Bremerella sp. P1: one gene and its partner. The protein of the gene in region 2 interacts with the protein of the main gene of each other region in a pairwise test. Links are inferred from orthologs where the notes say so. Each region holds a gene or a part of one and is shown on either strand. Other genes may lie near its edges.

The links.
Region 1: the proteins of ssb (region 2) and priA interact in binary tests that used the Escherichia coli proteins (3 or more experiments, as listed by UniProt). The link is inferred for Bremerella sp. P1 from one-to-one orthologs.

Annotation. Positions count from the first base shown.
Region 1 is NZ_CP118164.1:917,567-930,656, reverse strand. The notes cover bases 1,666-4,646. They hold priA (replication restart helicase PriA), read left to right. Parts: upstream 1,666-2,003; coding sequence 2,004-4,289; downstream 4,290-4,646. Other genes in these bases: PSR63_RS03875 (sensor histidine kinase), read left to right, coding at 4,415-4,646; nadD (nicotinate-nucleotide adenylyltransferase), read right to left, coding at 1,666-1,875. In the rest of the region: PSR63_RS03895 (sensor histidine kinase), read right to left, coding at 1-752; PSR63_RS03890 (hypothetical protein), read left to right, coding at 978-1,238; more of nadD, read right to left, coding at 1,252-1,665; more of PSR63_RS03875, read left to right, coding at 4,647-6,322; rnhA (ribonuclease HI), read left to right, coding at 6,405-6,869; ATP-dependent DNA helicase RecG, read left to right, coding at 6,904-9,000; PSR63_RS03860 (sulfatase family protein), read left to right, coding at 9,083-10,540; PSR63_RS03855 (DUF4272 domain-containing protein), read right to left, coding at 10,547-11,569; PSR63_RS03850 (hypothetical protein), read right to left, coding at 11,661-12,455; aminofutalosine synthase MqnE, read right to left, coding at 12,524-13,090.
Region 2 is NZ_CP118164.1:3,855,642-3,873,018, forward strand. What follows is about bases 1-2,879. They hold ssb (single-stranded DNA-binding protein), read left to right. Parts: upstream 1-1,126; coding sequence 1,127-1,633; downstream 1,634-2,879. Other genes in these bases: pth (aminoacyl-tRNA hydrolase), read left to right, coding at 1-530; rpsF (30S ribosomal protein S6), read left to right, coding at 627-1,061; rplI (50S ribosomal protein L9), read left to right, coding at 1,721-2,245; dnaB (replicative DNA helicase), read left to right, coding at 2,669-2,879. In the rest of the region: more of dnaB, read left to right, coding at 2,880-4,111; PSR63_RS16225 (arginyltransferase), read left to right, coding at 4,229-4,936; PSR63_RS16230 (hypothetical protein), read left to right, coding at 4,957-5,691; PSR63_RS16235 (FAD-dependent oxidoreductase), read left to right, coding at 5,804-7,873; PSR63_RS16240 (BamA/OMP85 family outer membrane protein), read left to right, coding at 8,098-9,687; PSR63_RS16245 (BamA/OMP85 family outer membrane protein), read left to right, coding at 9,746-11,365; PSR63_RS16250 (hypothetical protein), read right to left, coding at 11,370-11,609; PSR63_RS16255 (methylene-tetrahydromethanopterin dehydrogenase N-terminal domain-containing protein), read right to left, coding at 11,691-12,554; fae (formaldehyde-activating enzyme), read right to left, coding at 12,700-13,197; PSR63_RS16265 (pilus assembly protein TadG-related protein), read right to left, coding at 13,693-15,423; PSR63_RS16270 (ATP-grasp domain-containing protein), read left to right, coding at 15,727-16,875; PSR63_RS16275 (lysophospholipid acyltransferase family protein), read right to left, coding at 16,872-17,377. UniProt on the Escherichia coli protein: Plays an important role in DNA replication, recombination and repair. Binds to ssDNA and to an array of partner proteins to recruit them to their sites of action during DNA metabolism. Acts as a sliding platform that migrates on DNA via reptation.

The DNA of each region.
Region 1 (13,090 bases), 2.9 Mb from region 2 along the record:
CGGATCGTGAAGGCGGTTCCCATCCCCACGGTGCTTTGCACGCGGATCTTGCCTTGGTGGGCTTCGATGATGTCGCGGCAAGCGGCCAAACCGATCCCGGTTCCCCCTTTGCCCGTTTCATCGGGACCTGTTTTGGTCGTGTAGAACGCATCAAAGATATGCGGCAGTTGATCGGTCGGAATGCCGGTGCCGTGATCGCGTACCAACAGGTCGACCGTGTCATTCGCTTTGTCGTACGAAAGCTTCAGGATCAGCCGTCCGCCGTGAGGCATCGCCTGGCGAGCATTGATCATCAGGTTCAACAGGACCTGCTGAATCTGGTTCCCGTTGGCCATTGCCAGGGGAGCGTTCTCGTTTTGAAATTCTAATTCGATGCGATATTTGCGAAGTTCCCGCTCGAGCAGCACGATGGTGTCGTCGACGATTTTCGACAGGTCGGTTGGCTCCATGCGGTCGCCACGGTTCTTGGCCATCGCCAGCACACCGGTCGTGATCTTGGCGGCTCGGTCCCCGGCGGCTGCGATCTTTTCAAAGCAGTTGTTGCGGGTTTGCTCGTCCTGATGACGCAGCCCCATGCGGGCGTAGTTGATCACGGCCATCAGCACGTTGTTGAATTCGTGCGTCGTCGTACTGACGAGTTCCCCCATCGCGGTCAGTTTTTGCGCTTCGAGCAAACGGCGCTTCAAGATTTCGATTTCCTTCGCCTGACGTTCAATCAGCGAAGCATCTGAGGGGGATTGCGAGTGGTTCATCCTTGACCCTGCTTCCATGGTTAGTCGCGACTTGTGAGCGGACGAGCTAGCAGCTGGCATCGATCGAAATCGCAGAATCCTTTCGACGAATTCGATGGCCTGATCGCGCTGGCCCGTAATATGTCTATCGTCGATCCCCCTTTGACCGCTACAATTCCCGGCGAAAGAACCGGTAACCTTTATGGTTGCTCATGCAAATTACCTAGATCATCGGAGTTCGCAAGGATGCACACCCTCGATCTACTCGACCAGGCCATCGCTACCGCTCAAGAATTGGGATACCAGATTCGCCGTGAATGGCTCGACGGCCAAGGCGGAGGCGTCTGCGAAATCGCCGGCAAACGATGGATCTTCCTCGACCTGAGCTTGTCCTCGCTCGAGCAGCTGGACCAAGTACTGGAAGCGCTTAAGAGTGATCCTTCCCTCGAGCAAACGCCTCTGACGCCGCAACTCGGTCAGGTTTTGGGTCGTCGCCGAGCTGCGTGATTCACGTAGCGATCTAAGTTGACGCCACTTGTTTGTGGAAGACGTGCTGCGTTTCGATATACTTCTCGACACTACGCGGCACCATGTAGCGGATCGATCTGCCGCTAGCAATTCGCCCACGGATGTCGGTGCTGGATAGGCCAATCAGTGGCATTTCGACGAAGTGCTGCTTGATGTGTGTCATCTGATCGTCATTTAGGACTTCCGGCAGTTGTCCCCAGTCGCTTAAGTCGCTGCCAGGCCGGCCCACCGTGCAAATGGTTGCCAGTTCGCAGATCTCGTCAATCTTGTGCCAGTGAAAGAGCGAAGCGAACGAGTCGCCGCCAACCAGTAAGAATAACTCGGCCTGCGGAACGATTTTCTGCAAATCTCGAAGTGTATCGACGGTATAACTAAGTCCACCGCGTTCCAACTCGATGGGACTGCATTTGAATGCATGGTTACCGGCGATGGCTAGTTCGATCATTGCCACGCGATGAGCATCGGAGGCCAGCACGCCATCTTGCTTGAGTGGATTGGTGGCCGCAGGCAAGAACCAAACTTCGTCCAAGGCGCACTGTTCGCGACACGATTCTGCAAGAAGCAAATGACCGTTGTGAATTGGGGAAAACGAACCCCCGTAAATTCCCAGTCGCATGGTACTCCCCCTTTCGCTTCGGGCCGATCTTCGGCGTGGTGGGAAGGTCGCCTTCAAACTGCTATCGTATCGGTCCGGGGCACAATTGGCCAGGATGAACGCTTGGACCACCAGCATTTCGAGTTTTTGTGAAGAATCAAAAAGGACTTTTCGGCGACGATTCGACCCCCTGGGAGCAGGACGATGCTCAAACAGGGCTGGTGGCCTCAGTCGTGATGTCGACCGGGCCTGAGCAGACCTTCGATTACTTGGTGCCTGATGAGTTGGTCGGCGAAGTCTTGCCTGGCCGCCGGGTCTACGTCCCACTAGGTCGATCCAATCGCCGCGTGATGGCGTACTGCGTGGCTGTCGAGCGGAAGGAGTATGGTCGTCGCAAGCTGAAGTACGTGCTGTCGGCCCTTGATCAGCAGACGTTGCTTTCTTCGCAGATGCTGAAGATGACCCAATGGATGGCCGAGTACTACTTGGCTAGTTGGGGACAGGTGCTCGACGCCGTGATTCCCGCCGCTGTGCGCGGCAACGCAGGCACACGCGAAGTGACGCTACTGAGTGTTCCCCGCGAAGTGGCTGCCCGCATCGCGACGATCAAGCTGCCTGAGAAGCAACATCACGTGCTGACGACGCTGGCCGCATCCAGTAAGCCGATGACGCCGGGAGACCTAGCCGACAAGTGCCGCTGTACTCAAGCACCCATCACCGGGCTACGCAAGAAGAAGCTCATTACGTCGGAAGTCCGCCGCGTCAGTCACGCCCACTTCGACGACATTGATATCGAACGCGAACCGGCTAAGACGTTGAACGAGGTTCAGGCTTCCGCACTCAAGACGATCCTCGCCCAGGTCAATGCACCTGAGCCGAAGCCCATCCTGCTGCATGGCGTGACCGGCAGTGGAAAGACTGAGGTCTACATTCAGGCCATTCAACATGTGATCGATCAAGGGAAGCAGGCGATCGTCCTGGTTCCGGAAATCAGTCTCACGCCCCAAACCAAACAGCGTTTCGCTTCGCGCTTCGATCGGATTGCTGTACTGCACAGTCATATGAGTGACGTCGAGCGGCACTGGCAGTGGAAACGAATTGCTTCAGGCATCGTGAACGTGGTGGTCGGGGCACGCAGTGCGGTGTTTGCACCGACACCTCAACTGGGAATGATCATCCTGGATGAAGAACACGACAGCTCGTTCAAGCAAGACTCGGTGCCTAGGTACCATGCTCGAGAGGTCGCTGCCAAGCGGGCCGAATACGAGAAGATCCCGCTGATTCTCGGCACGGCGACTCCTTCGCTGGAGACGTACTATCGTGCTCAGCAAGGTGAGTACGCGTTGATCTCGATGCCGCATCGGATTGGGAATCGGCCACTGCCGGCGGTGCGTACCGTCGACATGCGATACGACAAGACGACTAGCTTTCGCGGTGCGATCAGCCGTCAGCTTTATCACTCGATGAAGCGAACTCTCGAACAAGATGGACAGATTATCCTGCTGCTCAATCGTCGAGGGCACAGTACGCACATTCAGTGCCCCGCGTGTGGTCACCTGGTGGAGTGCCCTCATTGCGAGATTCCGCTGACGCATCATATCACCGACGGCAGCACCGTTTGTCATTACTGCGACTACCGCAGCTCGGCCCCACGTGTCTGCCCTGTGCCCACGTGTCGTTATAGTGGAATCCGCTTTTCCGGGATCGGTACTCAAAAGCTGGAACAGGAAGTCAAGTCGAAGTTCGGCTCATACCCGATCATTCGGATGGACTCCGACACAATGAAGAAGCCTGGCTCGCATGAAGCCGCGCTCGAGCGTTTTCGCAATCGCGAAGTGAAGATCCTGGTCGGCACCCAGATGATCGCCAAGGGGTTGGACTTCCCGAATGTGACGCTGGTGGGTGTGATCAACGCCGATACGGCACTGCACTTTCCCGATGTCCGTGCTGGCGAGCGGACGTTTCAATTGATCACCCAAGTGGCTGGGAGAACCGGCCGAGGCGACCTGGGGGGGGAAGTCCTGGTGCAGACGCTAAGCCCAGATCACCCCGCGATCGAAGCAGCGACACGGCATGATTACGCCCTGTTTGCCGAGCGAGAGCTGCCATTTCGCCGCGACTTTCAGATGACACCTTTTGCGCACATGGTTCGGATCATTGCTCGCGGTCCATCGCAGCCGTCCGTGGAACTGTTCATGCAGCAGATTTCCGAAGAGCTGGCTCGTTTCGCCCAAGAGCAGGGGGGCGACATCTCGCAGCAAGGGCCTGCTCCGGCCCCCATCGAAAAGCTGCGTGGGAATTACCGCTATCACTTGCTACTGCACAGTTTCGATCGACTGTTAATGCGTGCGGCCGTGCTCCGATGTCGCGAAAAGGTAGCCGTTCCGGAGGATGTCTTGTGGATTGCCGATGTCGATCCAATCGACATGATGTAGGCCAACTATGGAAATCTGGGTAGTTTCAGTTGAGCGAAAGTCCTAGAATTCAAAAGTTGCTGTTTCCAGCCGTGTTTGGGCCACTTCTGGCTCTTGCACTAAAAACTGAACACTGAAAACATCCCATGTCGTATCGTTCCATTAAGCGCGTCCTCGGCGAGACCAATCTCGAACGAAAGTGCCGCTTTCTGTACGGAACATGCCTGTTGCTGCTGATTACCGGCAGCTTCTGGTGGTATGGGCAATCGACCGAACAGTTGGTGCACAACAATAATTTGAGCACCGGGCGGCACCTGGTTGATGCGGTTCTGATGAAGATCCACTGGAAGCATGACGCCCAGGCCCAAAAGAATCCGGAAGGATGGGACGAGCACGTACGTGATACGGGCCTCGAACTGGAGTACATGAAGTACGACTGGGAAGTGATGACCCTCGATCCGGCTGACCGCAAATTGGCGGCGACCAGTCGACCCGAGGAACGCATCCTTCTGCCGGCTAACGAAGAGGAAGCCGAGATCCTGCGGCGTTTGAAAGAGATTCAACAAACGCGTGATAAGGATATCCTCGAGAAGTTCCTTAGCACGCCCGGTATCAGTACCCAAGAGACGACTGATGAATTCGTCGAACTGGGGCGTGGTGACGCTGACAACGACGAAGACACGATCGCCTATTCGCCAGCCTCAGAAGCTTTCTACGATGCGGAACGGCAAAAGTACATTTATTATCAGCCGATCTATTGGAAGCGAAACTGCACGGTTGCCTGTCACAATACGAACCTGGAACTGGCCGTCTCGACCACAGGCTTCCCGCTTGAAAATGAACTGCCGTTCAATGTGATCAAGATCGTTAAGGACGACGAGATCACGCAGATCGCGCTGACGAAGAACCGGGCCTACCTTCTAGCCACGGCTATTATCACGGTCGCGCTTTCCATGATCGCGTTGTACCTGATCGTGCGTTACATCATCGTGAAACCACTGACTCACCTGCGTGACGTGAGTGACGAGGTGAGCCAAGGTCACATGGACGTGCGGGCCGAGATCTACACCGGCGATGAATTCGAAGACCTGGCAACTTCCTTCAACCGCATGCTTGCTCACTTGATCGATGCCCAGAACAAGTTGACCTACGTTAACCGAGATCTCGACGGCAAGGTCGATCAACTGGCTCAGGCCAATATGCAGTTGTACGAGATGAACTGCTTGAAGAGCGACTTCCTGGCAAGCATGAGCCACGAACTGCGGACGCCGCTCAATAGTATTCTCGGTTTCTCGGATGTGCTGCGTGGTATCGACAGCCTGAACGACAAACAGAAACGGTACGTCGAGAACATCCAGAAGTCAGGTCGTTTGCTGCTGGACATGATCAACGACATTCTCGACCTGGCAAAGGTCGAAAGCGGTCGCATGGAAGTCCGCCCGTCACGATTTTCGGTTGCTTCGGTGGTTAGCGGCGCCTGTGATATGGTTCGCTCGCTTACGGAAGAAAAGAACATCGATCTGACCTGTCACGTCGATCCCAATGAAGAGCCGGCGCTGCAGGATCAATCGAAGTTCCAGCAGATCTTGACCAACTTGCTTTCCAATGCGATCAAGTTCACGCCGGAAGGGGGACGCATTGTTGTCAAAGCGAATCGCATCAACAATCGTCTTGAGCTTTCCGTAAGCGACACCGGTGTGGGTATCGCGGAAGAGGATCGCGAGATCATCTTCGAGAAGTTCCGCCAAGGGACCGCCTCGCAAGGGGACACGCTGACACGCGAGTACTCTGGTACCGGCCTCGGCTTATCGATCGTCCGCGAGCTATGCCAGCTGCTGGGCGGAACCGTACGAGCCGAGAGCGAACTGGGCAAGGGAAGTACGTTTTTTGTTGACATCCCGTGGGTGATCGAAGATCGTCCTGACGTTCGCGAAGATTCGTTCACGTCACGTATCGACGAGATCACCAAGACCAAGCACGGCGACTTTGTCCGCATTCAAGGGTCTCGCCAGGTCGAAACGCCGGAAACGATCGATTCGACAACGAGAAACTAGTCATCTTCCAGGTGGGGCTTTATCCCGACCGCATCCCGGGACATAATCGCTCGTTTAGCGAACGATCTATTGGGAGCAGTGAATGGCGGCCACCTTCGAGCCTGAGGTTCTTCTTTTCACGGACGGGGCATGTAGTGGAAACCCCGGCCCCGGCGGCTGGGCGTTTATCTTGCGCCATCCATCCACCGGCAAAGAGATGGAAAAGTCAGGCGGTGAACGCGATACGACCAACAATCGCATGGAGTTGATGGCCGTCATTCAAGGCCTGCAGACCCTTAGCCGAGCGTGTAGTATCGAGCTATTTACCGATAGCGTCTACGTCGGCAAAGGGATGACCGAGTGGATGCCCAAGTGGAAGAAGAACAACTGGCAGCGCAAAGAAGGCAAGCAGTGGAAGCCGGTCAAGAATGACGACCTGTGGAAACAACTGGACGAACAGCTGCAAAAGCATCGCGTGAAATATACCCGAGTCGCTGGCCACAGTGGCCACCCGGAAAATGATCGTGTTGACGAATTGGCCGTGGCGGCCTATCAGCCTTATCGATAATCAACCCCCGACGGATCGCCCTGGTGAGGACGGAATGTCAGACAGCCGCGAATCGACTCCGCTCCAGCGTCTTCGCACGCCGGTACAGTTCCTGAAAGGGGTCGGACCGCAGCGTGCCGAGCGGCTGGCGAAGCTGCAGCTCTACACGGCCCTCGATCTCATCTTCTTCTTTCCACGTGACTACCAAGACCTGCTGGATATCATCCCGGCCGATGACCTGAAGGAAGATGAACCGGCGTCGATTACCGGCGTAATCGAAGACGTCGATTTCCGCGGAACGGGTCCAGGACGCAGCGTGCTGGGGGTACTCGTCCGCGATAATCAAGCCTATGTGCGCGGCGTTTGGTTTAATCAGCCTTTTCTGCGAAAGCGATTCCAGGAAGGGCAGCACGTGATCGTATCGGGTCGACCTCGACTACAAGGTAATCGCTGGGAGATGGCCCACCCCGTGGTCGATATCGTCGAGCCTGGTGATCAGCCGGAAGGTGGCAAGCTGCTTCCCATCTACCCACTGACCGAAGGAGTGCGCCAAGGGTTGATGCGAAAGATGGTCCATACGGCGCTCGATACGTATGGGAGTGACCTAGAGGAAGTCTTGCCGGACTCGTTTCTAAAACAGCACGAACTGCTGTCGATTCACGATGCCCTGAACAAGATTCATCGGCCCCACTCGCGTGAAGATACGGAAGCTGCCCGGAAGCGGTTTATCTACCAGGAACTGCTCGTGCTGCAGCTGGCTATGTCGCTGCGCAAGCATCAGCTCAACGAGCGCAAGAGTGCGCTGCCAATCCCCGTCGATTTTCGCATCGACGAACGGATTCGTAAGCTGCTTCCATTTGAGCTGACCGAAGACCAGAACAAAGCGATCCACGAGATCTGCCACGATTTGAATCGTACGATTCCCATGAATCGCTTGCTGCAAGGGGACGTGGGGACGGGCAAGACAATGGTCTCGGTCTACGCAATGTTAGCCGCGGTAGCTGCCAAAACTCAGGCTGCCCTAATGGCTCCGACGGAAGTCTTAGCCAAACAGCATGCTCGAACGCTCAGCAAGCTGTTAAGTCATGCGAAGGTTCGGATCGGAGTACTTACAGGCTCGCTGACCGAAAAGGAACGTTCTAAGCTTTTGGCGGATGTCGCTGCGGGTGAGATCGATCTGTTAATCGGAACGCAAGCGATCATTGCGACCGAAATCACGTTCCAAAAGCTGGGCCTGGTGATCATCGACGAGCAGCATAAGTTTGGCGTTCGCCAACGTGCCGCGCTGCGAAGTGCCGGCAATGATCCGCACTACCTGGTGATGACCGCCACGCCGATTCCACGCACGGTGGCCTTGGGGATGTTCGGAGATCTCGATATCTCGACCATTCGCAACGCGCCGCCAGGTCGTCAGACGATCAGCACGTATATTGCTGACGATGAGCAGCGGGCCAAGTGGTGGGACTTCTTTCGCAAGAAACTGCGCGAAGGGCGGCAAGGGTATGTCATCGCGCCATTGGTCGATGAAACGAACCGCGATGACACGCTTGGTGGCGTCGAGCAACTGCTCGAGAATTTGGCCAACGGCGAACTGGAAGAGTTTCGTTTAGAGATGCTGCACGGACGCATGCCGCCGGCCGAAAAGGATGCCGTGATGCAGCGTTTTGCTAATCACGAGATTGATGTCTTGATCGCCACGACAGTCGTGGAAGTGGGGGTCGATGTCGCCAATGCCGTGCTCATGACGATCGAGAGCGGCGAACGCTTCGGGCTGGCCCAACTCCATCAGCTTCGCGGTCGAATCAGTCGAGGTAAGCATCCCGGTTATCTTTGCGTGTTTGCCAACCCGGCCACTGATGCCTCGCGCGAACGTTTAGAAGCATTTGCCGGAACAACCGATGGGTTCGAGTTGGCCGAAGTCGACTTCAAGCTTCGCGGCCCCGGCGACTTGTTTGGCTGGAAGCAACACGGCATGCCTCCACTTCGGATCGCGGACCTACAGCGCGATGGCGAGCTGCTGGCCAAAGCCCGCGAGGATGCGTTTTCGATCACCGATACCGATCCGAACCTGGCTGGCGCGAAGTGGGAAAAGCTGCAGAGGATGGTGCTCACCCGTTACGGCAAGTCGCTTGATATTGGTGACTTGGGCTAGGTGCCTCGCGCAAAGTTGAGTCCCGATTGAGAGCTGGTATACTGCTGGGATACCAGCATTTCCCAGGCACTGAGCTTCTTCCATGTCCAAAGCAATCTTCGCTGCTCTGGCAGCTTTTTTATCGATCACCACAGCCGTGCCTGCCGTGGCGGCGAAGCCGAACATCATTATCGTGTTGACCGACGATCAAGCACCGTGGGCATTTGGTTCGGCGGTTCGCTCGGGACAGTACCGCGAGGTTCCCGCCGCGGCGACACCGAACATCGATCGACTCGCCAGTGAAGGGGCTGTTTTTCGTAACTTCTTTTGCACGACGCCCGTTTGTAGTCCGGCTCGGGCATCGTTCATGACAGGGCGGTATGCCAGCGAATTGGGGATTCCCGATTTCATTCCTCAGCCAGGGCACAAGCTGTACGATCCCAACGACGAAGTTCGTTTGGACCCGGACAGTACGATGACGATCGCAGAACTTTTACAATCAGCCGGCTACCGCACGGGACTGGTTGGCAAATGGCACTTGGGAGACTGGACGGCACCAGGCAATGAGAAGTTTCATCCTACGAAGCATGGGTTTGACTACTTCATGGGACTGACTGGTGGCGGAACGACGCCTGATAATCCCACGCTGGAAGAAGACGGAGAAGTTCGCCAATTCGAGGGACTGACGACCGATATCCTGACTGACCGGGCGATTGATTTCATCCAGCGAAACAAGCATCGACCCTTCTTTCTTTGCCTGGCCACCAGGGCACCCCATGGCCGCTGGCTTCCCGTGGCGCCGGAAGATTGGAAGCCCTATGCCGAGTTGGATCCGACAATTCCAGACTATCCCGGCCTCGACATCACGCGGGTCAAGAAGATGATGCGCGAGTATCTCGCCAGCACGTCAGGCGTCGACCGAAACCTGGGGCGACTGCTCGATGCGTTGGATAAAAACCAGCTGGCGGCGAACACCATCGTGATTTTCACTTCCGATCATGGATTCAACATGGGGCACCATGGAATCTGGCACAAAGGGAACGGCCTATGGGCGACGAAGAAACAGCCCCCTGGTGAGTATCACAACGGGGTGCGTGTGATCTCCAAAAAGTATCGCCCCAACCTGTATGACGAATCTCTTCGCGTTCCAGCCGTCGTGCGTTGGCCCGGTGTCGTGGCTCCTGGTACGGTCGTCTTGAGAACCGCATCGTCGCTCGATGTGTTCCCCACACTGGCGGAAGTTGCCGATGTGAATGCCGATCCGAAACTGAAAGGGCGTAGCCTCTTGCCGCTGTTACGGGGCGAGCAGCCGGACAAGTGGAACAATGACGTCTTTGCCGAATATGATATGATCCACTACGCGACCGCTTCGCTGCGATGTTATCGGACCGATCGTTACAAGCTCGTACGCAATAGCCATAACGAAGGCTGTGACGAGTTCTTCGATTTGGTAGATGACCCCAGCGAGAATAACAATTTGATCAATGATCCACGGCCTGAGATTCAACAGAAGATTAAAGAGCTGGATACGTTGCTGAGGCAACAGGGTGCTGGCAAGTAACGCGGTCTACGTCGGGCAGTCGACATCGTCCCAGTCGGCATTCTCGAATCGAATCAGCCAGTTGAGTGCGACGCGGCGTTCTTGAATCACGCCGATGTCGAGTCCTGCTGGAGCTGGGTGGCCTTTCTGGTCCGCCTGACGGGCAATCCAATGCAAGCGAAAGTGCAGATCGACTTCGTCGAGGATTTCCTTCGTCGGACGCAGCTTGGCCTCGGCGATCATCTCGTCTCGATCGCGGTGCAGGATGTCGCCTGCGACTTCTGGCACGTCACAGATCGCGGAAGGAAAATGAAGCTCGTCGAAATGTCCAAGTGCCCACTGTAAGACGAACAAACACTCGTACCGCCAGGCATGATTGATGACCGACTGCTGGTCTGGCGAATCGTTATCCATGAATGCTTGTTCGACCGGCGTAAAAACCTCGAAGGCTTGGGGAAGACGTTCGCGAATTTCTGCGACTGGAATCGGTTCGCCCGAGGCCAGCCCTTCCGCTCGAACCGCCACCGCCATCAGTGCGATCGCTCGGCGGGCCACTTCTTTGGCCGATCTCAGGTCGACCTCGTTCTCGCCAATCACTGGGGGCAGCCCTTCGTATGGCTGCAACTTCAGGTCACTTAGATCCTGGGAAATCGCTTGTTTGCGATGATGGGCGTCTTCGGGGTAGGGGACCTGGGCTTCTGGATCGCTGCCACCATCTTCCGGCGAAACCAGCACGTTACCGTTGGGATCACACACCGATCCATCGGGCAGAAACACAATCGCATTGGCGTCCCACGCCCACGAGGCAAACGCATCGAGGTGATCGTCTTCGACTTCCAGGCTCAGGTGATTCTTGACACGCTCGATATGGCGATAAACGTGATACAGCGTTTGCGTCATCTCACGCTCACCACCTTGCATGATGAAACCGATTAACCCATTTAGGTGCTCGGCCAGTTCCGGATCCGAAAGGTCTCGGCTTCCGATCAAATCGTGAGGGAATTCCAGCGCAGGCGGATTGCGATGCGTGCAGTAGGCGTTGATCAGCATGGCAGCACGATGGGGCGAGGGTTAACAGACGAGATGAGAGCAATGAGCGAATTCTAACGAAAGCGAATCGCCAATGCGCTCAAAATCCAGGCTACTTGTCCTTCTTGCCTGAGCCAAACTTAATGGAGGGAAGCCTCCAGCCCTGTTTCTTTTCGTCCTGAGCCTCGGCATCTGGCTCAGCGGGTAGCGGTGCATCGGCCGCTTCATGCTCGGCAAGTTCATTGGCGTTGGGAACCTGCTCCTGTAGTTCTAGTTCGGCCTGATTTTGGTTCTCTTCAGCTTCCTTGGCAAAGAATTTCTCAAACTTTCCGACTGCCTTATCGACGAGATGGTCTCGGATCTCTTTCGCATTCGTCTTGTGGTAACGAACGGCTGCGATGTCGTCACCAGAGTTAGGCTGGCCGTCCGGACCATTCGAACGAACGACCACCTGGGTTCCGACGACGAAATCATTCTCTTGCAAAACGATTGCATTATCCCAAGCGTCGTGGTGACCAGAAGGACCAGGCACAAGGTCACCTTCTTTGTTCTCCAACTGCGCAATATAGGCATCGGCCAGTGCGTCAACTTGGTCCTGCGTTGTGACTGTGCGGGAGTGCTCGATTCCGCTGCGAATCAAAAACGTTAGGCCGACAGCGACAAATATTACGAATCCAATTGAGCAGATCACCGTCATGACGGGACCAGGTTCCCGTGAAGCCTTACGAGGTCCTTCACGGAAACGTTGCTTGGCCGGCGTAATTCCCTTGAACAATGCGAGGAGCAGAAGTTCGAAAAAGAATCCGACGATCTCACCCACGATTGTGGCAACCGCGCAAATGAGCCCAGCTAAGGCCTCGAAGAATGCCACCACTGGTGCAAAGAATAATTCAAACAGACCTTCCACAAGTGATGCTCCACATAGTTCCGGATGGGATGCATCAATTATGGGAACAATCTTGGTCGGGGGTCAACTTAACCCACTTCCAACGGTTCGCCTGTCGTCCACTCCGACATATTCTGCGGATCGCGAATCACGCGGTTGTAGACGGTGTCGCGTTCGACTGGTTCTCGGCCTGCTTCGACAATCAGACGCTGGATGTCTTCGACCGACATGACTTCCGGCGTGGTGGCGCCAGCGTCGTGGTAGATCAGTTCATGACGCACGGTACCGTCGATGTCGTCGGCTCCGTAAGACAGGGCCGTTTGAGCCGTGCCGATGCCGAGCATGATCCAGTACGCTTTGATGTGCGGGAAGTTGTCCAGCATCAGACGCGAGACGGCCATCGTTCGCAGGTCCATTACCACCGATGGCTTCTTCAGCTTTTTGAGTTCGGCCAGTTCTGTGTTATCCGGGTGGAAGGCCAGCGGAATGAACGTCTGGAAGCCGCCGCTGACGTCTTGCGTTTCTCGCAAGCGAATCAAGTGATCGACGCGGTGATAGGCGTTCTCGATGTGACCGTACAGCATCGTGGCGTTCGTCTTGATGCCCATCTCGTGAGCCGTGCGATGGATCTCGTGCCACTTGCCGGTGTCGGCCTT
Region 2 (17,377 bases):
GTAAGAAGTACGACGGTACGCGGCACAATGTCGGCTTCGACGTGTTGGAAACGCTGTCCAAGCGACATGCGGCCTCCCAACCCAAGTCGAAGTTCAACGGTCAACTGACGGAAGTGGGGGTAGGTGGCGAAAAGCTGATGTTGCTTTGGCCGCACACCTTCATGAACAAAAGTGGAAACAGTGTTCGACCGGCGTTCGATTTTTATAAACTGACGCTGGAAGACGTTTTGATCGTCTGCGATGATTTCAATCTTCCTTTGGCCAAATTGCGGCTTAAGGGGAAGGGATCGGCAGGCGGGCAGAACGGGTTGGCCGATGTGATTCAAAAGCTCGGCTCGGATGAGGTTCCTCGACTGCGTGTCGGAATTGGACCTCCCCGTGAAGGAGCGGATGTGGCCGGATATGTCTTGAGCAACTTTGCCAAGGCAGAAAAGCCAGAGATAGATGTGTGTGTTGAGCGGGCCGCTTCAGTCGTTGAGGACTGGGCCAAGCACGGTCTCGTGCACACCATGAATCAGTACAACGGATAACAAATCATTTAATCATGTGGTTGGCTTATCGGCCCAGCAAGTTGCGGCCAGCCACTCACCGATCATTTTGACGTCGACATTCGAGGAGTAGAAACCTTGGCGGCTTACGTTTATGAGGGGATGTTCATTCTGGACTCCAATCGCTATGGAAAAGACCCCAGTGGGGTCTCCGGAAAAATCAACGCCCTGGTCGAAAAGCTGGGCGGCGAAATCCTGGTCAGCCGCATGTGGGCGGAACAGCGCCTGGCGTACCCAATTGAAGGGCATCGTCGTGGTACCTACTGGTTGACCTACTTCCGCTTGGATAGCTCCAAGATGGAAGAGTTGAACTACGCATGTAACATCAGCGATGACATGCTGCGTTACCTCTTCATCAAGCAAGATCCACGCCTGGTCGACATGCTGATCGCCCACGCCGAAGGACATGAGTTCGCCGGCGACGGCGATTCGGAAGACACCGGTTCGGATGAATCCGATGACGATGAAGCATCGTCGGAAGATGAAGAAGAAACTGTAGAAGCTGCCGACTAGTTCGTCGTCAGTCATCTGCGGTAAAGACTCAAGTCGATTTTGATTTCCCTTGAAGGAGCGTCACGATGGCAAGTTTCAACCGAGTTATTCTGGTCGGGAACCTGACACGGGACATTGAAGTCCGCTACGTTTCCAACGGGGGACTCGCCGTTACCGAGCTGGGCTTGGCGGTGAACGATCGACGAAAGAACCAAAGCGGCGAGTGGGTCGATGAAACGACCTTTGTCGATGTGACCCTCTGGGGACGCACGGCAGAAATCGCCAGCGAATATTTGAGCAAGGGCTCGTCCGTGTTGATTGAAGGACGACTTAAGCTCGACACGTGGGAAACGGACGGACAGAAGCGATCCAAGCTTCGCGTTGTCGGCGAGAAGATGCAAATGCTCGGCGGCCGTGAAGGTGGCGGCGGCGGTGGTAGCCGCGGTGGATCGCGACCTCCCCAGCGTCAATCGCAGCCACAAGGTGGTGGCGGTTACAACCAGGGCGGTTCCAGTGACTACGATTCCTACGATGACGGCAGCTTTGGCGGACCTGGTTCGCAAGGGGCAGCCGACGACGACATCCCGTTTTAGTGGCTGGCGGTCGACCCGAGTCGACGTCACCGAGACATTCAAAACAAGATCGCCAAACCACTGGCTATTATTGGAAATAGTAAGACCATGCCAACTCGATCTGAAAAGCACAAAGCACGTCCTTGGAAGCGTTTGCCAAAAGGCAAGCACGGCGGCATCGAACTGTTGTTGATCCAATCGGTGGATCACTTGGGTAAGCCTGGCGACGTTGTCGAAGTTCGTCCTGGTTATGCCAACAACTACCTGATCCCACAGGGTCTGGCTACCATCGCGACCACGCACCACAAGCGAATGGTCGAAAAGCACAAGGCTAAGCTGGCGGAGATCGAAAAGTCGCGTCTGGCTGGTCTGCGTGCCATCGCAGATCTGTTGAACCGTCAAAGCGTTACCATCGAAGCCAATGCCAACGACGAAGGCCACTTGTATGGTAGTGTCGGTCAGGCTGAGATCGTGGCCGCTTTGAAGGAACAGAACTTCACCGTGACCCCAGACCAGGTTCGCCTGCAGGGTCCGCTGAAGGAACTCGGTTTGTATACCGTCAAGATTCACCTTCATGCCGAAATCGAATCGGAATTGAAGGTTTGGGTTGTTCCGACCGTCTCCGGCGACTAATTCGCCCAGACAGTCAAATGTGCGAGATTCGCACTGAGTTTAACTGTGCAAACGTTTGTGTTTCAGGCACGGCATCGCTCTGAAACGCATAACGCATAGCACGCTACGGCAGGCACCTTGAGTCCCGTTCCCTTGGACTCGGAGCTTGCTGGTCTTAGTAAGTCGCACTCCCTTTTTCCAACGGTGACGAAGCTCGGTCGGCCCTTTGGCGAGAACGCCGGCCTTGTTAGCTTCCCCTGCGGACAATCCCAAAAAACTCCTCGGCCTCCCCGAGGAGTTTTTTTTATGCCGCGGCGTCTATTTTGTGATGCCCGTAAATCCGATCCCTAAATCTGCGGATGTCGTTGTTCTGAGTTAGCTCCGTGGTAACATGGAAATCGAAGTCAGGCAGACGTATTCACAACCTACGGATGGAGCACATCCTTGGCCACCGGTAGTAAATCCAAGAAGCGGCGATTCGATGATCGTGAAGAGGTAACAACCAACCTTCTCGATAACCAGCCGCCGTGCAGCATCGAGTCCGAACAGTGTGTGCTAGGCAGTATCATTCTGCTGCCAGATTGTCTGGACGACGTGATCATGGTCTTGCGTCCCGAGGACTTCTACGACGAGGCAAACAAAAAGCTCTTCGAGCACATGGTCGACCTGCACAACAGCGGTCGCAAGATCGACATCACGCTTCTCAGCGAGCATCTGCGTGATGCTGGCGACTGGGAGTTCTGCGGTGGTGCCGCCTACCTGGCAACGGTCGCTCGAAGTGTTCCGCACGCGGCCCATGCCGTCAGCTACGCCGAAATCGTGCGGAAGAAAGCGACGAGCCGAAACCTGATCATCGCGGCGACCGATATCCTGCAAGATGCCTACCAGGAAGCAGGGAAGCCCGAAGAGCTTATCGGTAGGGCGGAACAGAAGATCTTCAGCATCCTCGATGGTCGCGACAGCCGCAGCATGGCCAGCATGCGCGAGATCGTGACCGAAGCGATGGAACGCATCGATGCTCGTCTGCGTGGCGAAGCGAACGAAGACGGCGTTCTGACGGGCTTCAACGATCTCGATGAAATGACCAGCGGTTTCCATGGCAGCCAACTACTGATTCTCGCGGCTCGCCCGGCCATGGGTAAAACGGCGTTCGCCATGAACATTGCCGAAAACGTTGCTGTGCATGATAAGGTCCCGGTGCTGTTTGTCAGCTTGGAAATGGGATCGGTCGAACTCTGCGATCGTCTGCTGTGTAGTGTGGCCCGCGTGAATGGCCATCGATTGCGAAACGGAACGCTCAGCAATGAAGACCGGGCCCGCTTGATCGAGAAGTCGTCGCTTGTGGGGGAAGCACCCCTGTTTGTTGATGACTCGCCCAGCCGAACAGTGGCGGAAATCGCCGCCTCCGCTCGACGCATCATTCGCAATGAGAAGCGTCTGGGCCTGATCGTGATCGACTATTTGCAGCTCATCGAGCCTGACAATGCGGACGATCCTCGACAGGAGCAGGTCGCCAAGATTGCCCGGCGTCTGAAGGGTTTGGCGCGTGAAATGAACGTGCCGATTCTTTGTCTGGCACAGCTCAATCGTCAGGCGGAAGTTTCCAAAGATAACAAGCCGAAGTTGAGTCACCTCCGCGAATCGGGGGCTATCGAACAGGATGCCGACGTTGTCATGTTCGTTCACCGTGAAGAATATTATCACCACGGCGAGGAACGCGAGCAGTACGCCGGTCAGGCCGAAATCATCATCGGTAAACAGCGTGCAGGCCCGGTGGGTGAAGTCAAACTGACGTGGCTCAAGGACTTTACGCGATTCGAGAACGCGTTTGACCGCGAGCCTGATGATTTCTCGGCATTCAACCAAGGGGGCGAGGGAGGCTTTTAGCCTTCCTCTCTTTTTTGGGAAGTTGCCACCCATTTTGAGAGGTATAATTTAGACGGTGGCCTGCGTCATGTTTCCAGCATGCCATGCTTTGTTTGTGTCATGGTGTAGAGAGCTCGAATGAGTCATCGCTACGGGGCGAAATTTATCGACGTCGAAGAGACGTGCCCCTACCTGCCCAATCGGCTGGCGGTGCTCCCGTTCTATCTAACCGACTTTCGGGCCGAGCCTGAAGCATTCGACGAGGCATTAGAAGAAGGCGTCCGTCGTTCGGGGATTTTCATCTATCACACCAATTGCCCTGGCTGCAATGCATGTGAGCCGATCCGCATCCCTGTCGAAGATTTCGTTCCGCGTCGGCGCCATCGTCGTGTTTTGAAAAGGGCAGAGGCCGAGCTTCGTGTCGAAATTGGTGAACCGATCATCGATCGCCAGCGAGTCGAACTCTATAACAAACACAAAGTAGGGCGGGGGCTCGGCGAGCCAGGCAGCGAGGTCGATCTGCGAAGCCTGAAAGAGTTCATCGGCATCACTTGCTGCGATAGCCGCGAGTTCCGTTACTATCGCGGTGACGACCTGGTTGGGGTAGCCATTGCCGATGTCGGTTACGAAGCGATGTCGGCCGTCTATTGCTACTTCGATTCGGAGTTATCCGAGTTGGGCATCGGCAACTTCTCGGTTCTCAAACAGATCGAAGCATGTCGCGAGTGGGGGATCAAGTATCTGTACCTCGGCTTCTACGTCGCGGGGAATGCTCACATGAAATACAAAGCCAGCTACCTGCCGCACGAACGGCGGATCGGTGGGGTTTGGCAGCGGTTTGAGTAGCGGCCGTGAATGAGGTAAAAGTGAGCGAAACGACGAAGCCCCTTTCAGGCACGCCGAGGTTCTCGCTGGCGATTCTGTTTCTTTGGGTAACCCTGGTCTCGGTATCGGTCGGTGCCTGGCTGATGCTGCTTCAAGGATTCTTTGAAGACGACTTCACCGGACTGCTCGATTGGTTTTCGATGCTGTTCTACGGTACCAGCGCGATTGTCTTAGGGACGGGCGTCACAGTTGCAGCGTTGATTGGGTTCTGGTTTTACCGAGGTCACTGCTGGGCATGGCAGCCAGGGCATATTCTGCCGCCCGCGATGAGTTTCTACGAACTGGTCACGATGTTAGCAGTCGCAGTCGATCTCGTGATGTTCGATGAAGAAGTCGGATATTCTTCGTTTCGGCAGAGCATCTACGCATACGAAGGACTCGTCCAGTATACGGGCATCACATTGATGCTTTCAGCTTACTTGTGCCTGATCCGTACGACGCGGTTTTGGCAATTCGTCTTTGGAATGTTGATTTTCGAGAATCTCTTGATTCTCTGCATGATCAATCCATTTGAGTTAGCCATGGGGCAGGTCATTTCATTTGAAACGCTTCGCTGGTCGAGTGTCGTCACCAGGATTATCATCTTTGTCTTGATGCTTCTGCTGACCGTGTGGGAATTGATTCAGCGTGAGTGGCGAGACTGGCTCCACTGGGTTGGACTTGCCGTCGCACTGATCTACTTCTTCGTGCGAACGAACATTCTCGCCTGGTCCTAACGTAGGAGCGCAATCCTGGTGGAAGCTCTGGGGGGGATGTTTGGAACCCCGACGTCGATTGGACTACAATATCGAGGCCACCCATTTCCTGCCTTTAGCTTCTGCCAACACCATGAACAGATTTCCCTTCCCCCTTTTTGCCCTTCTGTGTATCTCGCTTGCCTGCGTCTTCAGCAATTCGCTTCAAGCGGAAACCAAGTCGGCGGATGTGATCGTCTACGGTTCGACCCCTGGCGGCTTCTGTGCGGCGATTGCGGCTGCTCGGGAAGGGGCTTCGGTCATTTTGTTAGAGCCTACTTCGCACGTCGGTGGCGTGAATACGGGCGGGCTGAGTTTTAGCGATTCCAACCAAACCGTACGTTCGACCGTCATGGGCCTGTTCGACGAATGGCACCGACGGATTGAAGCAGACTATACGGCTCGCGGAGTCAAGTTGCCGTACGACGTGAGCGTGAAAGATAACGCGAAGTGGACCTATGAACCGCATGTTGCGATGCAGGTCACGATGGCGATGCTCAACGAAGCTGGCGTTGAGGTCTTGCCAGGGCACGTCCTTGAGTCGGCAACGATGCAGGGGGCAACGATCAAACAGCTTGAGACCAACAAAGGAACCTTCCAGGCGAAGACCTATGTCGACGCAACCTACGAGGGTGACTTGTTGGCGGCGGCGAATGTCAGCTGGACGATCGGCCGCGAAGGCAAAGCCGACTTTGGCGAATCGCTCGCCGGGAAACGTTATCCCAAGGGAAAGATGAAGATCGACGGTTTCGCTGCGGACGGAAGTCTGCTTCCTTTGGTAACGACGGATCAGCCAGGCGAAGAAGCGGCCGGTGATGATTTGGTGATGGTCTACAGCTTTCGGCTTTGCTTGACCGCCGAGGCGGATAACAAGGTTCCCATGCCCAAGCCTGATAACTACGATCCGGCTCGGTTCGAAGCGATCAGGCGCTACATTGCTACGGGTGGTCGCAGCTATGGTATCGACCTGTATCCACTGCCAGGCAACAAATTCGACGGTAACAACTCGATTGGCGGGCAGTTCTCGTTGGGGCTCGTCGGGGCTTGCAACGGCTGGAGCGAAGCCGATCAGGCGGGCCGCGATAAGATCTTCGAACAGCACAAACAATACACGCTCGAGTTCTATCACTTCCTGACCACCGATCCTGCTGTGCCGCAGGATGTGAAGGACAAGTACGCCCGACTTGGCTTATGCAAAGACGAGTTCGCTGCGACTGATCACTTCTCGCCGCAATTGTATGTTCGTGAAGGACGACGTATGCAGGGGATGTACGTCGTCAGTCAGAAGGACATTCTTGAGGCGCCGGAGCAGGAAGACCCGATCGCAATCTCGTCTTTTCCAATTGATTCCCACGATTGCCAACGTGTGGCCTTTGCCGATGGGACAGTCGCTGACGAGGGGACGATCTTTCCGGTTCGTATGCCTGGCCGACGACATGGTTACGCATATCACATCCCTTATCGGTCGATTCTGCCGAAGCCAAGTGAGTGCGACAACTTGCTGGTGCCGGTGGCCATGTCATGCACGCATGTTGGGATCTCTTCGATTCGGGTCGAGCCTACCTGGATGATCATTGGGCAGAGTGCTGGCATTGCTGCTGCGATGTCGGCGAAACAAGGGACGACTGTTCAGACGTTGCCCTATGCGGATCTTCGTGAGCGTCTCGTGGCGCAAGGCCAAGTCCTGGAACTACCGGAGTTGGCCGAACTTCCTCGTCCTTCAGTTGCCGGTGGTATCGCTTCGAAGAGCCTGCCCGGCATTGTGCTGGACGATTCGGCGGCCAAATTAGAGGGAACGTGGGCAAGTTCTTCCAACTTCAAACCATGCATCGACGGCAGCTACGTGCACGACGAGGCCAAGGGGGACGCCACATCGGCCGCGACGTTCCAGGTGAAGGTCCCCAAAAGTGGCAAGTACGAGGTGCGGATGGCTTACTCAGCTCATCCTACCCGGGCCAAGCAGGTCCCGGTGACGTTTATCAACGGATCGGAAACCTTTGCGTTATCGGTCGATCAAACGGTACCGCTGCCTAGTGGCGAGGCCTTTCGGAAGATCGGTACCGTGAATCTTACGGCTGACCAGCCAACCACCATTGTGATACGGAATAAAGATACTGATGGGTTTGTCATTTTGGACGCGATTCAGTTGCTGCCGGTGCAGTAGGCGGAAAATGGGCCTTCTGCAGGCATCGCTAGCGTCACATTTTGCCTGAACCATAAACTTTTCCGATGCGTATCTCAGCTCATCGTAACTCCTAGGCGATATTCGTCTTGCCAGGAGTCTGGCGTTTCAGTATTTCTCCACATTGCGTCCCAAAGCTTTGCGCGAAAGGGACGCGATGGTAGGCACGGAAGCCAGCCAGAGAAGTTGATAAAGGGATTTAACGCATGCAGTGGATACGCCACGGGCTGACGAGCGTCGTTATATCGGCCACGCTAAGTTATCTCGGCTTAGCACAGGGACAGGTTGCAGCACAGGACATTGTGCCGCAACTCACCGCTCCATCGCCGATTACACCCAGTGTTCCGACTCGACCTCTGATTACCGGGATTCGCCTTCAGGGGAATGCCCAAACGGAAGAGACTCGGATTCGTTCGATGATCAAGTCACGCGTTGGTCGTGAGTTCGATCCGGAACAGATCCAATCTGATGTTCGCCGTTTGGCCGCCTCGGGATTGTTTCGCGATGTTCAGATTCTGACCGACAAGTCGGCCGAGGGAATCTACGTCACGTTCCAATTCGAGGAACGCCCGCGGATTGCCTACATCAAGTTTCTCGGCAACGAATCGGTACGCGACAAGACGCTGCTGAAGAAGTCGGAAATGAAGTTAGAAGGCACCCTCAATAAGTACGTGATCGAAGAAGCTCGGCTGAAGCTGGAAGATTACTACCATACCCGCGGACACGGCAAAGCGACCGTTCAGGTGGTCGAAGGATTAAAGCCGGAAGACAAAGGCGTCGCGTTCATGATCCACGAAGGGCCGCTGGCTCGAATTGGCAGTACGAACTTTGTTGGCAATTCGATTGCGTCGGATTCACGCCTGAAAACACAGATCAAAAGCAAGCCTGGCTTGTTTTATCTAATCAATGGCGAACTCGACAAGACTCAGGTCGAACAGGATGTCGACAGTTTGACGGCATACTATCGAAGCCTTGGGTTCTTTAAAGCTCAGATCAATCGAATCATCAAGTACAGCGACAGCGGCAAGTGGTCCTATGTCACGTTTGTCATTGACGAAGGTCCACGCTACGAAGTGCGAAACATCTCGTTCGTGGGCCAGACTCGGTTTGACTCTGAACAACTATTCTCGCAGATCAAGATGGAACGCGGAGAGTACTTCGATCAAAAGAACATGACCGCCGATGTGCGTGCGATTTCCGATTTGTATGGTTCGCAGGGTTACATCCACGCGGACGTGAAAGCGGAGCCACGCTTCTTGGAAACGCCAGGTACCTTGGACCTGGTGTATGACATCCGAGAAGGGGATCAGTATCGGGTTGGTAACATCAACATCGAGATCTCCGGTGATTTTCCTCACACGAAGCACGCCGTGATTTTGAATCGCATGTCGCTGCAGCCTGGCGACATCATCGACATTACGAAGATTCGCGACGACGAACGCCGCATCAAAGCTTCGCAATTGTTTGTCAACGAACCGCATCGCGGCGTGGCCCCTTCGATTACCGTGGCTCCACCTGAGCTGACGGATGTCGAAACTCAGGTTGCCGAGCGAGGCGGAAGCCAGACCTACCGTGGTCAGAGCCCAACTTCGAACTATCAGCCGCAGGCCTATCCGCCCCAGCAATACGCAGGGCAGCCCAGCGGCTATCAACCGGCTCCAACGCAGCAAATGCCTCCCCAGCAGGCGGTGCCGCAAGTGAGTCGCTATTCGCAGCCTATTTATCGGGAAGCTGCTGTGCCTACACCGCCGCAGCAACATCCTACTTCCGTTTATTCATCCGTGCCCAGCAACTAAGAAGCCTGGTTCAGCTCGATTTCCCCCCCGAGCGCCAACGCTGAATGAGGACCCCTAGGTGGACAGAAGCGGACAACTGCTGAAGATAACCCTCGCTCTGAGTCTCGTCACAGGTCTATGTGCCGGATGGAACTCGGCTTCGGCTCAGGATTGGACTGGCGGAAGCTACGGGCAACAAGCGGCTCCCAACTGGAATGTGCAGGGACGCGACAATCAAGGTTATCCTGGAAGCGCACAGAACTGGGATTCGTACGATCGCACAGCTTACGAGTCATCACCCGGCAATCCGAACCAGTACCGAAATGGCATGCCAGCTTCCGGTGCTCCGGTTGGCAACTACGATCCCTATCAGCAGTACCAGCAACCGGTCCAACCGGTTCAGTACCAGCAAGGATATCCGTCGCCATCCAGTCCCGAGACAGGCATGTATAGCCAGGACCCATCCGGGTACGGTAGTCCTCCGATTCCGGCACCTGTTACCAGGCCTATGAATCCTTATGGCTACCCACCAGTTAACGGTCGACCACTGGGTGGTGCTCGTATCTACGATCCTCCGCTGGGTCCTGATGCGATCATTTCGCCGAACCCTTACTACGATCCTGGTCGTACGGCCGACCTGACGATTCGTGCAGAAGAAGCTCAGACCGGGCGTTTCCAGTTTGGCGTGGGTATTAACTCCGACGCTGGTGTGACCGGTAATATCGTGATCGACGAACGAAACTTCGACTGGCGACGATATCCGTCCAGCGTGGACGACATCTGGAATGGCCGCGCGTGGCGTGGGGCAGGGCAGGGGTTCCGAATTGAAGCCATGCCAGGTACCCAGGTTCAGCGATACATGGTCAGCTTCAGCGAACCTTACCTGTTTGATACGCGGGTGAGCCTGAACTTGAGTGGTTACTTCTTCAACCGAATTTACCGCGACTGGGACGAACAGCGCGTCGGTGGCCGAGTGGGTCTTGGCTATCGGTTGACGCCTGACCTTTCGACGGCAGTTAGCTTGCGTATGGAGGACGTCGAGATCAGTGATCCACGCGTCCCAGGCGTACCTGAACTGGATGCTGTGTTGGGTCACCAGGATCTCTACACGGGAAGTTGGAGTGTCACGCACGATACGCGCGACACGGCATTCGCCCCAACCGAAGGTCACTTGTTTGAGATCAACCTGGAACAAGCGTTCGGCGAATACAGCTACTCGCGGGCGGAATTCGACTTCCGACAGTACTTCCTGCTGGGTGAACGCCCCGACGGTTCCGGGCGGCATACGTTGGGCTTCTCGACGCGAGCCGGTTTCTCGGGAGCCGACACACCGATCTTCGAAAACTTCTACGCTGGTGGTTTCTCCACCTTGCGTGGTTTCGACTTCCGACGTGTTGGTCCGAAATCGGGTGACGTGTTTGTCGGTGGTCCGTTCCGTGTGTTGGGATCGGTGGAATACACCTTCCCCATTACCGCCGACGACATGGTCAAAGGTGTGATCTTCACCGATGTGGGTGCGGTGGAAGAATCCACCAAGATCGTCTGGGACGACTTCGACGTCGCACCAGGTTTTGGTCTCCGCATTTCGGTACCCGCCTTGGGGCAGGCTCCGATCGCGTTGGACTTCGCCTTCCCAGTCAATCACGCCGATACCGATCAGACGCAGGTCTTCAGCTTCTTCGTGGGTGCAGCTCGCTAATCGTTTAGCGAAACGTCCAATCGACGTACGTGTTTTGATACCCGTGATGGTAGCCTGCGGTTCGATAGGGCTGGCTCACTCCGAACCAGCCATACGAATAGCGCGTTTTTGGGCGTGGTGTCAGTATGGGCGAAGCCGTCGATTCTGGTGCGATAATCCAGTATTGAGCTGGACCAGCGGCCTGGGCGGATGATCCTACGACCGAGCTAGCAAGCACGGCAAATGCCAGCATCCACTTTCGCATGCGTTCTCTCCCTGCAGCAGAAACCTAATGTGTCGACTCCTCTATTGTCGACCGATCGCAGGTGATAGCACGCAGTGAAAATTAACCCTCGAGCTCCATTCCCAGGGCGAAGATCTCCTCCGCGTTCAGAACTTGGTCGTTGCGGCTGAAAAGACGCTCGATGGCTGCTCTGTGAATGGCCATTTTGGTGCCACCCACGCCGATCGCTCCGTAGCAGATCTGGCCGAGGTTCTCCGCCGCTTTGTCTTGGAAATCGATTCCCTCAATCCCCAGCGGTGGAACGGCATTCAAATCGATCGCGACCTTAAGGTCCTTGGCTTCTCGGCGAACAGCATGCGGGACCAAGGTTACACCGGCAGCTCCGGCCGAGATCAATAGCTGCACCCCTTCAAGTGCCGATGCAGTCGAATCGGGATCGTTTGCGGCAACGGGTTCGGGAGAGCCGATCTGGATGTCTTCGGCAATTTGTTTAGCGGCTGCTTGTGCTTTCTCCAACGACCGTGAAGCGAGTCGGACGTTGGCACCTGCCCGAATCAAGAGTCGAGCGGCACGCTGTCCAACGGGACCTGTGCCGCCCAAGACCAGTGCCTGAGCCCCTTCGAGTTCAAGATGGCGAGCACCGCAGATGACCGCGGCCGCGGCCGTCGTGTTGGCGCCGTTTCCGTCCATCATGACCGAGACGCGCATGGGACCAAAAAAGCTTTTGGTAACCGCAGTGAGCAACTCTTCGGCCTTGTCCACATTTGAGCCACCTACGTAGATGGCCGAATGTTTCAGCTTGCTTGGCGCACGGGTGAAGATGAGCCCGTGCACAAGTCCGGCGACTTGATCTGGGCTGACTCCACCATGGCGGAACATGATGTCGGCACCAGAGTCGACGGCGACGACCGAATCAAAGGTACTTGGTTGGGTATCGGTATCTAGCTGAAGTAGGATGTTTTTCATCGGGGGTGCTCAATGAAAAGGGACTTCGATTGTCGTGCAGGCTCATCGGGAAGGATTTCGAACAGCACCGATACAAAAAAGTCCCGCGTGGCCATCGATGAGGCCTCGCGGGACTTTGATAACGGTGCCGTAACTGGACACTTATTTAGAAACCGCGGAACGGATGTGCCGCTTGTTCCTTGCCAGCGATGACTTCATCGGCAGTCGGCTTGCCAGCCATGGCGTTCTTGATCGACTGCAGCGTTGCTTCGTAGTTGTAGTCGTAGATCTTTTTGTCGTCCTGGGCTTCCCAGTGGATGAAGACACCGCAGACGATCACGAGATCTTCGCACTGATCCTTAGGAATGACGCCTTCTTCAACAGCGTCAGCAACAGCCTTGGCGACGGCAGCCTGGGCTGGACCGAACATTTGAACGGCTTGCTTCGAGTTCTTGATGGTGACCTTGGTGATGGTCACAGTGGCTGGCTTAACAGCCAGGTTGGGGGTCAAAACGGCCAGCAGGTTGGAGTGACCGGCGGTTTGATTGACCAGCGCCGAAGCAAACGCATGGCCGACAGGGCCATCCTTGGAACCGATCATCAGATCGATATGCGCGACTTCGTTGCCATCGCCAGCGAGGGCTTCTCCGATATACATCGACATCCGGGATTCTCCGTGCGGGAACTAAGAAGATACGGGGTGATGCCCGCGACGACTTTCATGCAAAGACGTCAGTGCGCAGGCTTATTGGATTTGTCCAATTTAACGAGGCCCAAGGCGCATCGAAAGCCCCGGCAAGCCGAGGTACGAAAAGACTTTGGGCCAGCTGACAGCCAAGACGATAGCAAACTATGCCCGAATTGCAAGTAGTGGGGCTCGTCAACGTTTCGACATCTCGCGGGTGGATATTCGGCTTTCGGAGGGAGTTCTTGGCGTTCAGTCTTCAGTAGAGAGAAGCTTCCGCGCCCAACTCATGCTTCAAATCGCTTGTGATGAGGGGTGGGGCAGGAATCACGAGACTCATTTTGCGTGATTCTTGATCGAACCCTGGAAAAGGTGAACGCCGCAATCAGCGGCTTCGAAAGGAGAAGAGGCCGTCGCGCGGGCAGCGGTGCACGACGGCCTCTGGCGGGAAGAGTCGATTTCCCTGCGACGGTCTTATTGGACGAGTCGCAGTGGGCGATATCCGGCGATTTGCTGGAAGACTTGCGTTAGCTCTTCCGCATACTCATCGCCAGTCTTACCACCGGGAATATTGAAATGTGAACCTTGGGTGATGTCGGCCACTTGTTGCATGAGATCTTTGTCGGCACCAGTTCCCATGCTGATCGTGACGATCACATAGCCCTTTTCTGCGGCCAGGTGAGCTTCGTTGATCACCGCGTCACGAGCCGCCGAGCTATTAACACCACCGTTATGCCAATTGGCCACTCCATCGGTCATCAGAACCATCATCTTGTAAGCACCAGGACGTGCTCGAGCGTCTAGTTCTTCACGAGCGACCGTCATGCCGCCGGCAATGTTGGTGTAGTTGTGGTAGTAACCAGCTTGGCGTTGATTGGCCTGAGCTGTGATGAAGCCAAAGTCATCCGACAGGGTCGATTCGAGAATGCCTTCTCCACCGGGGCCGTTGTACATCGAAAGGCCCATTTTGTCGTCGGAGTCGGCTTGTTGAATGAAGTTGACGAACATCGCGACCGAGGATTTCAAAGCCGTGATTGGTTGAGCACTGGCTTTCCACATATCGGTAGACTGTGCGTGCAGGGTTCGTTTTTCCAGCAAGTAGACGATAAAGTTCTGATAGCCGAACTTGTAGCGGAAGCCAGCGTTGTTGTTCTGGCCACTGCTGGAAGTGCAGTAGTTGATGTAGCTGTCCCAACTGCCGCTGTAGGGATAGTCAACCGTATCGAGTCCCAGGGCAGAGAGGAATGTATCGCGGCGAGTAAAGTCAAAGTAGTGAATCTGGTTGGAGCCATCCGCGTTCTTACCGCTATAGGCCCAGACTTCCCGAACCTGGCCACCAGGGCTGTAGGTACCGGTGGTGCCACTTGGGTAGTAAGTGATGATGTCTCCATTGCCTCGACGAACGCGAATTCGGTTGTACGATTTCGTCGAATTGACGACGACCGTGTCGTACTGGTATTCGACGGTGACTTGAGCTTGGGCATCGATTTGAGGAACCGGTCCCTTGGCGACTGCCCACTGCGGGTCAAATTCCAGGTTTCCGTAAATCGGAGAACCTAGTTCTTCGTACATCTGGAACTGATTGGCAGTAACATGGCCAGCACCAAGTGTATTGAAGGCTTTGAATTCACTGTCATCGTTCATCGACCCGGAGAGATCCAGCACCACCATAATATCGCGTGGCTGGTAGGCCGCGGCACTTTGAGCCTGGATACTGAAGGTATCGCGACCCAGCAGATGACCAAAGAAGAAAGGCATGTTGTCGTACCGCATGCTCACTTTGACGGTGGACGCGGGCCGATCCGAGGGGACAACTTCTTTGGTGGTGTCATCCCATTCACCGAAATTAACGTCGAGCCCTTGGGCGTAGTGGTCCATGAAGTGGGCCACACTTTCTTCGACCGCTTGGTTTTCGTATTCTCTCCATTGAGTCCCGACCGGATTGCGAACAAGATATTCGTGAACGGCGTCGGTGGCCGCGTCTTCGCCGTTGATCAGCGAGCCAGCACCGGCCAAGGTGGCCGCGTCGACGCTGCGTTGCAGCTGGGATTGCAAAGTATACATGTAGCCGACGTCGATGCTGAACGCGAGCATGGCCATCATGACGATCATGAGTACCGCGGACAGGACGACAATGATGCCACGTTTTCGGTGGGAACCTACGTATGACATTTCCTCGTCGGGGGAAGTAGATCGGCGAAACATAGACTCTCTCCTGGACGTTGGAAGAAGTTTGTTGGGTCGCGGCGAGCCGATGGAAATTCGTGCTGGCGTGCTCGGGGCAACTGAACTATTTAAAAGGGGCTGAAACGAGATTTAGAGAGTTCGCTTCCATCTGATCGATGATGCTTTTTCGCAACATGTGGTGATCAGCTTTCTGCGGTAAACCTCTCTGAAGGAGAGAGATGACGAGTGTCCTTGCTAATTAAAAACGTAGGTTACGTCTGATCTCGAGGTCGGAAAAACCTTTCAGATTGCGCGAAATGTGGACACGAATTTGGGAAGAGCATGGTACAGCGAATCGGATTGATCGGTGCTAGTTGCCGAGCCATGGCCGCATCTCTTGTGCGTGGCGGGTTTTCCGTCACCGCTGCCGATATGTTTGCCGACTATGACTTGGGGCAGATCGGTGAGGTCAAGGGCTTGCGCAACTATCCCTGGTCGGCTCGAAGATGGCTGCGCGAGACGGAACTGGATGCTTGGTGCTACACAGGTGGGCTAGAGAATTACCCCCGGTTAATCGAGCGGATGGCCGCCGAGAAGCGGTTGCTGGGTAATTCGCCGCAGACACTGCGAATGGTTCGCGATCCGTTCTGGCTGGCGGACTTAGCAAAACGCTATGGTTTTGAATTTCCGGAAACGTGTCGTGTTCATGATCCGGACTATGATCCCATCCATCCCAGGCCAAGTGATCAGTGGCTGCTCAAGCCGTATCGATCGGCCGGCGGATTAAATATCGAAAGGGTGAGTGCCTTGCCGGCGTTGGCTCACCGATTCTATTTGCAGCGGAAGTTGCCGGGCGTGCCGATGTCCGCCGTGGTCTTGTCGACCTCACAAGGATGCCAGATCGTGGGTGTTAATCGGCTGCACGGGGGAAACGAGTTCGGAGCTCCTGGTCCGTATGTTTTTGTTGGAGCGATTACCCTAGGAACACCGTCGACGATCGCGCTCGATCCGATTGTCCGTGCCATTCATGACGAGGCAGGCATGATTGGGCTTTGGGGAATCGACTTTCTGCAAACCGATCGTCCGACACTGCTCGAAGTCAATCCTCGTTGGACGGCGAGTATCGCTTTGCATGAGCGGATGCGAGAGAATCCTTTGATGCCTTGTCATATTCAGGCTTGTCTTGATGCGGAGGTCAAACTGAGCGAGCGGTTCGCCTATTGGTCCAGTGGAGCCAGGATTGTCTATGCGTCGCAGCGGTTGGAGTTTACTGATCGGATGCTGCGCAAGATTCAGGAGGCATTCTCACTGACCGAAGAAAGTTTTCTCGCCAATCCGAGAGTTGGTGATATTCCCATGCCGGGGACAATCATCGATGTTGGCAGCCCCGTTTGCACGTTGTATGCCGACGGTAAGACCGAGGAATTGGCCGAAGAAGAATTGCGAAGTAGCCAAGAGATGCTCGAGGAGATCATCTACGCTGGGTTTTAGTCCTCTGGGGACTGGTGATTCTGGGCCAACTCTTCCGGCGTTGGTTTCCACTTCTTGCCGGCCAGGGTTGGTTCGTAGTCGGCTTGGCCAGCCAACTGGGCGATCGCTTTGACTGCCGCCACAATCATCTCTTTGTCCGATTCGAAATCACTTGGGTAGATCAGGTCACCCACGGTGATTTGAACCTGGGCTCGCATGAAGAAGGGACTGGTCACCGTCTTGTTATAGGGGGCACCCTGAATGTAGACCGGGAGGATCGGGACGTCCGCTTTGCGGGCCAAAAGTGCCGCACCAGGGCGAACGGGCATCATAAACTGGTCCGAGGTATTGATTCGTCCCTCCGGCAATACGCCTACCCATTTTCCCTCGTGGAGGAGCCTGACCGCTTCGCGAATCGATGCGTTGTCGATTCCTCCGCGACGTGTAGGAATAGCGCCGGTTTCGTTCAGGAACCAACCGAAAAACCAGTTGCTAAAGAACTCTCTGGCCACAAACCAGCGGA